DNA from 2 places in the Geobacillus thermopakistaniensis genome. Region 2 is predicted to be linked to the other one. Evidence: riboswitches for the same ligand, from Rfam matches in the RefSeq annotation. Region 2 holds a riboswitch; the other holds the start of a gene.
The links. A riboswitch is a leader RNA that binds a small molecule or an ion and turns the genes downstream of it on or off. The one in region 2 is predicted to bind thiamine pyrophosphate.

Region 1: it holds a riboswitch for thiamine pyrophosphate, as region 2 does, so the genes downstream of both, thiC (phosphomethylpyrimidine synthase ThiC) here and tenA (thiaminase II) in region 2, are expected to answer to the same signal.

What each region holds. Positions count from the first base shown of each region.
Region 1 covers NZ_AYSF01000038.1:25,369-28,785, forward strand. The annotation lists gene thiC (phosphomethylpyrimidine synthase ThiC) at 1-1,687, opposite strand, end outside; TPP riboswitch at 1,859-1,972, opposite strand; gene T260_RS131700 (methyl-accepting chemotaxis protein) at 2,108-3,361, opposite strand.
Region 2 covers NZ_AYSF01000078.1:80,130-83,546, reverse strand. The annotation lists gene T260_RS124535 (ECF transporter S component) at 1-588, opposite strand, end outside; gene tenA (thiaminase II) at 612-1,295, opposite strand; TPP riboswitch at 1,402-1,509, opposite strand; gene T260_RS124545 (class I SAM-dependent rRNA methyltransferase) at 1,652-2,836, shown strand; gene T260_RS124550 (MFS transporter) at 2,900-3,417, opposite strand, start outside.

The DNA.
Region 1 (3,417 bases), on a different contig from region 2:
ATTGATACAGCGACGACCCTTGCCGAATAAATTGTTGCGCTTTTTCTTTCATCCCCTCCTCTTTGATTTTCCGTTGCAGTTCATGTGAAATGTTCATGGAACAAAATTTCGGCCCGCACATCGAACAAAAATGGGCCGTTTTCGCCGCCTCAGCCGGCAATGTTTCATCATGATACTCGCGGGCCCGTTCCGGATCGAGGGATAAATTGAACTGATCGTTCCAACGAAATTCAAAGCGCGCTTTCGAGAGCGCGTCGTCACGCTGCTGAGCGGCTGGATGCCCTTTTGCCAGATCAGCCGCATGGGCGGCGATTTTATAGGCCACGACCCCGGCGCGTACGTCCTCTTTATTCGGCAACCCTAAATGTTCTTTGGGCGTTACGTAACAAAGCATCGCCGTTCCATAAGCGCCAATGATGGCGGCGCCAATCGCTGACGTAATATGGTCATACCCGGGCGCGATGTCGGTGACAAGCGGCCCTAACGTATAAAACGGCGCTCCATGACAAATTTCCTGTTCCCGCTCGACATTTTCGCGAATTTTATGCATCGGAATGTGCCCCGGCCCTTCGATCATCACCTGCACATCATGCTTCCAGGCGATTTTCGTCAGCTCGCCGAGCGTCTTGAGTTCCGCAAACTGCGCCTCATCGTTCGCATCGGCGATGGAGCCGGGGCGCAAGCCGTCGCCAAGGGAGATCGCGACATCGTATTGTTTCAAAATCTCGCAGATTTCTTCAAAATGCGTATACAAAAAGTTTTCTTCATGGTGGGCCAAACACCATTGGGCGATGATCGAGCCGCCGCGCGAGACAATTCCGGTCGTCCGGTTGGCGGTGAGCGGAATGTAATGAAGCCGCACACCGGCGTGGATCGTCATGTAGTCGACTCCTTGTTCAGCCTGCTCGATGAGCGTCTCGCGGTACACGTCCCATGTCAGCTTCTCCGGCACCCCTCCTACCTTTTCGAGCGCCTGATAAATCGGCACCGTTCCCACGGGGACCGGCGAATTGCGGATGATGTACTCGCGCGTTTCATGAATGTGTTTGCCGGTCGATAAATCCATGACCGTATCGGCGCCCCAACGCACTGCCCAAAGCAATTTTTCCACTTCGTCTTCAATCGATGAAGAAACAGCCGAGTTGCCGATATTGGCATTAATTTTCACATGGAAACGACGTCCGATGATCATCGGTTCGCTCTCTGGATGGTTAATATTGGCCGGAATAATGGCCCGACCAGCGGCGACTTCTTGGCGGACAATTTCTGGATCGATTTGTTCACGAATCGCGACAAACTCCATTTCTGGCGTAATGATCCCCCGTTTGGCGTAATGCATTTGTGTCACTGTTTTTCCGGGCTTTGCCCTCAATGGACGGCGCACAAACGGAAGCGAACGTTGGATCGCAACAGAAGACCGCTCCATTTCCTCCACATCGCCGCGCTCGACAATCCAGCGGCGACGAAGAGGAGGCAAGCCTTTCTCCACGTCCGGTTCAAAATCGGGATCCGTATACGGGCCCGTCGTATCGTAGACACGCACCGGTTTGTTTTCCACCATTCCTTGCGGCGTTTTCGTTGGCGATAAAGCAATTTCTCTCATCGGCACGCGCACATCCGGGCGCGACCCTTCGATGTACACTTTGCGGCTTTCCGGAAACGACATAAACGAGCGGATGTTTTCCATGCGTGGCTTCCCCTTTCAACATAAAATGATGAAAAATCAGATCTGAAGCCACACCGTCTGAAGCGGGGCAAACACGAGAATAGGCGATGGCGGCCGATTCAAAATAAAAACAGGTTCCGACACCGGAACCTGATCGAAGGCAAAAGGCCAAATGAACAAGACACGTCCATCTGTTCCCGCTGCCTGCTTCCCTACGCTGGCATGACCCAGATCAGGTTCAAAGGGTCAAAGAACTTCATCGCGTTCTTTTCTCAGCCCGGCTCTCGGACTCCCCTAGCAGATAAGCGTATCACAATGATGACTGACTTTTTTTATTCTATCAGGCAATTGGCAAAGATGCAAACCATTTTATTCCAAACGTTGACTCCCACACGTCGTTTGAAAGCCCCTCTTTCTCGAAGAAAGCGTCCTTTTCCTCACTCACACAGAAAATTTCTTCAGCATTGCCCGCATCTCGTCCGCCATCTGACCGAGCGATGTCGACGAAGAGGCGATTTCCTCGACGGAAGCCATTTGTTCCTGGGTCGCTGCCGATACGTTGGCCGCACCAGACGCTGACTGTTCGACAATATTGGTCATCTGTTGGAGTGCGTCGTTCACTTGACGAGCATGCTCCGTCATTTGCTCGATGGCGGACGATACTTGTCCAATTTGTTTGCTCACTTGGCCGACCTCCTCGCGGATATGGGCAAATGATTGGCCGCATGCCGCCGCAACGTTCAATCCTTTCGCCACTTCGGCGATCACCTGTTCGGCAGACGCAACTGCCCGCTTCGTTTCTTCTTGAATGTAACCGATCAGCTCGGAAATTTGTTGCGCTGAGCGCGCTGATTGTTCTGCGAGCTTCCTCACTTCGTCCGCGACAACCGCAAACCCTTTCCCTTGCTCGCCGGCGCGCGCCGCTTCGATCGCCGCATTGAGCGCCAACAAATTCGTCTGCGACGCAATGCCGGTGATCGCTTCCGTAATCTGTCCAATCTCGTTGGAGCGCTCCCCAAGCCCTTTCACCACCTGGCCGAGCGTTTGCACATGATCGTAAATGAACTGCATTTGCTCGGACATTTGTCCGATGGACTGCTTGCCGTCCTCTGCTTTCGCCGACGTTTTCTCGGCGCGGTGCGCCACATCTTTCGTATGGCAAGCGACGTCACTCAATGTTTGGGAAATATCATGCACGGACGCGGCGGTGGTGCGGACAGCATCAGCCTGCTCCTCCGCACTTGCCGCAAGCGTTTCCATCGTTGTCGCAATTTGCTCTGTCGCTTTCGTCGTCTGTTCGGCGACAGCGGCAAGCTGCTGAGAATATTGCGCTACTTCTTCGGCATGATGTTGGATTTGCCCCATCACACTTTGCCAAGCGTCTGCCATATCGTTTAACGACGCCGCAATCGGCCGCAGCTGCTGCACGCGATCAAGCGGTATGCGCACCGTCAAATCTCCGCCTGTCATCTTGCCTAAATGTTCGTTAATAACGGCAATCGGGGCAACAAACCGTCGATAGTTGAGCGTTGCCGAAACGAAGCCGAGCATCGCGCCAAACAGCACCGTAGCAACAAGCGTCCACCAAAATGCCGCCCCGCGAATGCCGTTGACCAGGCATGTGGCCATGCCGATCGCCGCTGTGCCAGGAATGACAACGAACATTGTGCGAATGATATAAGCGCTTAACGACAATCCATTCTCCTCCTTTTTTCTATCATCAAAAAACTTTATACTACTACTATAGCATT
Region 2 (3,417 bases):
CCGGTTCAATGCATCGTAATCGTCTTTCGAGGCCGGCCGCCACATTTGCGTCACTCCGGTTTTTTCGAGCGCTTTCGCCAATGAAACAGCAAGCACGCCGGAGATGAGGATGGCGCCGATAAAACGCGCCAGCAAAAAGAGCGCCATATTCCATGGGGCGAGCGCCTCAATATAGCCTTTGTAAAAGTCCATGATGAGCGAGCCAATCGTCGCCCCGACCGCGCCGAGCGATACAACGAACGTATCAAAGCGCCGATAGCGGAAGGCGGCAAAGACGAGCTCGGCCAACAGCCCTTGAACGACCCCGTAAATGAGCACTTCAAGCCCCCATTGCGATCCCATGATCAGCTCGCCGGACGAAGCCGCAATCTCCGCGAGCAACGCCACCCCTGGCTTGCGAATGAGCAAATAAGCGAGCGAGGAGGCGATAAACCACATGCCGTAAATGAGTTGATCGAGATGAAACCCTACTGCTCCCACCGCGCTATATAGCGGGCCCCATAATTTGTAAATAATGCCAAACACAATCGCAATGACGATCGTCGTTAAAATATCCACCAATTTTAACCCTTTTGTCTTCACTTCCATCCTGTTCTCCTCCTTGTCTCACGTCAACGGCTCGCCGCCAATTCAGCCGACGGCCACTGCTCAAGCCGATACGCCATCTCCCAAAACTCGTACTCATATTCGCTGCTGATGAGGAAATGCCGCTTCATCCGATGGCGATCCTCTTCGGTGACCTCGTCAGCGATGTCGTCAAGCCGCGCGATTTGCTCTTCCACAAGCGAGCGGAACCAGTCCGAACTGTAGGTGCCGATCCATTTTTCATAAATCGGATCGTTCGGGCGGCACGTTTTCAAGCGCTCGCCAATTTCGTAATACAGCCAGTAGCACGGCAAAATGGCGGCGATAACATCACCGAGATGCCCTTCGTACGCCGCGCGGTACATGTGCGACGTATAGGCGTACGCCGTCGGCGCCGGAATGAACGCCGCCCTTTCCTCTTCTGTAATGCCCAAGAGCTCGGCGAACGTTTCATGCAGAGACAGCTCGGCTTCGCACGTGCTTTGTGCATGGTGCGCCAACCGGGCTGTCGTCGCCAAATCCGGCGATTTCGCCGCCCCGATCGCCTGCACGCGGGCAAAATGGCGCAAATAATAGGCATCTTGCATCACGTAATAGCGAAACTTCTCGCGCGCAAGCGTCCCTTGGCCAAGCTCCTGAACAAACGGATGGCGGAAACTCGCCTGCCAGATCGGATCGGCCGCTTGGCGCAATTGTTTGGCAAATGACATTCGTTTTCCCCCTTTTTGGCAAAATAAAAACGCCGCTTCCTTTGCCGATTGGCGTAAAGAAAGCGGCGTGGGCATGCGACGTTGGCAAGGCAAAGCCTAGCCTTGCTGTGCTGCTCCTCCACTTCCCTACGCTGGCATTACCCAGATCAGGTGCTAAGGGTCTCAAAGGCACACTTTGATCTCAGCCTTTCTAAAGGCCCCCCTAGTGGATGATGGTGCAATTTTCAGTTTTCTTTACACTTAATCATACCATGGCACGAACGATTGTCAATCTTTTTTTCTCCGACGTTGCGCTATGCGTTGCAATCCGCTATGATGGAAACGCAGCAATTGACGACGGAATGGGAGTGGAAACGATGGCGAAGGTCATCCTGAAAAGAGAACGGAAAAAACGGCTTGAGCAAGGGCATCCATGGATTTTTCAAAGTGAAGTTGACCGCATCGAAGGCGATGCTGCGCCGGGCGACTTCGTTGACGTTTACAATCATCAAGGGTATTGGCTGGCGAAAGGATATATCAACCCCGCTTCGCAAATCATCGTCCGCGTCTTGACGCAAAACCCAAACGATGAACTCGATGAGCGCTTTTTCATCGACCGCATCCGTCAGGCGTGGGCGTACCGTGAACGGATGATTCCCGGCGTTCGCTCCTGCCGCGCCGTCTATGGCGAAGCCGACTTTTTGCCCGGATTGATCGTCGACAAATATGAAGATGTGCTTGTTGTGCAAATTTTGGCGCTCGGCATGGAAAGGCGGAAAGACTGGATTTTGCGCGGCTTGCTTGACGTGTTTGCCCCAAGGGCCATTTATTTGCGCAACGATGTGTCCGTTCGGGAGCTTGAGGGTCTCAAACAAGAAAAAGGCTTTTGGTACGGGGAAGCGGAAACGGAAATCGAAATCGAGGAAAACGGCGTGAAATACATCGTCGATATTGAAAACGGACAAAAAACAGGCTTTTTCTTCGACCAACGGCAAAACCGCGCCGCTCTTCGTCCGCTCATCGGTCCGGAGACAACCGTGCTCGACTGCTTCACCCATACCGGCTCGTTTATGCTAAACGCTTGTCTGTATGGGGCAAAACATGCTACTGCCGTCGATATTTCTGAACATGCCATCGAAACGGCGAAACGGAACGCCGCGTTAAACGGATTCACGAACGTTGAATTTGTCGTCGCCAACGCCTTCGACTATTTGCGCGAGTCGGTGCGCGCCGGCAAACAGTGGGATGTCGTCATCATCGACCCGCCGGCGTTCGCGAAATCGGCCCATGCCGTCCCGAAGGCGCTGCGCGGCTATAAAGACATTAACTTAAACGGATTGAAGCTTGTCAAAGACGGCGGCTTTTTCGTCACATCAAGCTGCTCGTACCACGTCCGCCCGCACCTATTTCAAGAGATGATCGCTGATGCGGCATTTGACGCGAAAAAAGTGCTGCGCCAAGTATATTGGAACGGCGCCGGCTACGACCACCCGAAACTCCTTGCCGCGGAAGAAGGCGACTACTTAAAATTCGCCATTTACGAAGTGCATTCCCGGCGGTGACGAGCCGCCCTCAAAGGCCGTTTCGATGCGCCGCTGGGCAGAAAAAACGCCTAGGGGTTATCCCTAAGCGTTTTTTCGTTCCCTGGGGCGAAGCGATTGTTCTTTATGCAAGACCGACAGATAGACAAGCATCGAAAGGAACACCGAACCGCTAGCAGCTAAATAAATGCTCGGATAGCCGAACCAATGGCTGATTTGGCCAAACACTATCGCCCCGACGCCGACCCCTAAATCAAAAAACGAGAAAAATGTCGCGTTCGCCATTCCCTTGCGGTGGGCAGGCGCCCGCTCGACGGACCACGCCTGCAGCCCCGGTTGCACCATGCCAAAGCCGAAACCGTACAGCACCGCCGCCAAAAGCAACGCCCATTCTCCCGGCAGCCAAGCGAGAAGAAGCATCGCCAGCAAAATAAGCCCCGCACCAGGGAGAAAGACGGCCCGATGCCCTTTTCGGTCATACAACTGGCCAGCGAACGTTCGCGTCACCATCAAGGCAAGCGCGTAAAGCAAAAAGTACAGCTGCAGGCCGCCGATCTGTTTTTGCGCCGTATATAGAGGCAAGAATGAGGCGATGCCGCCGA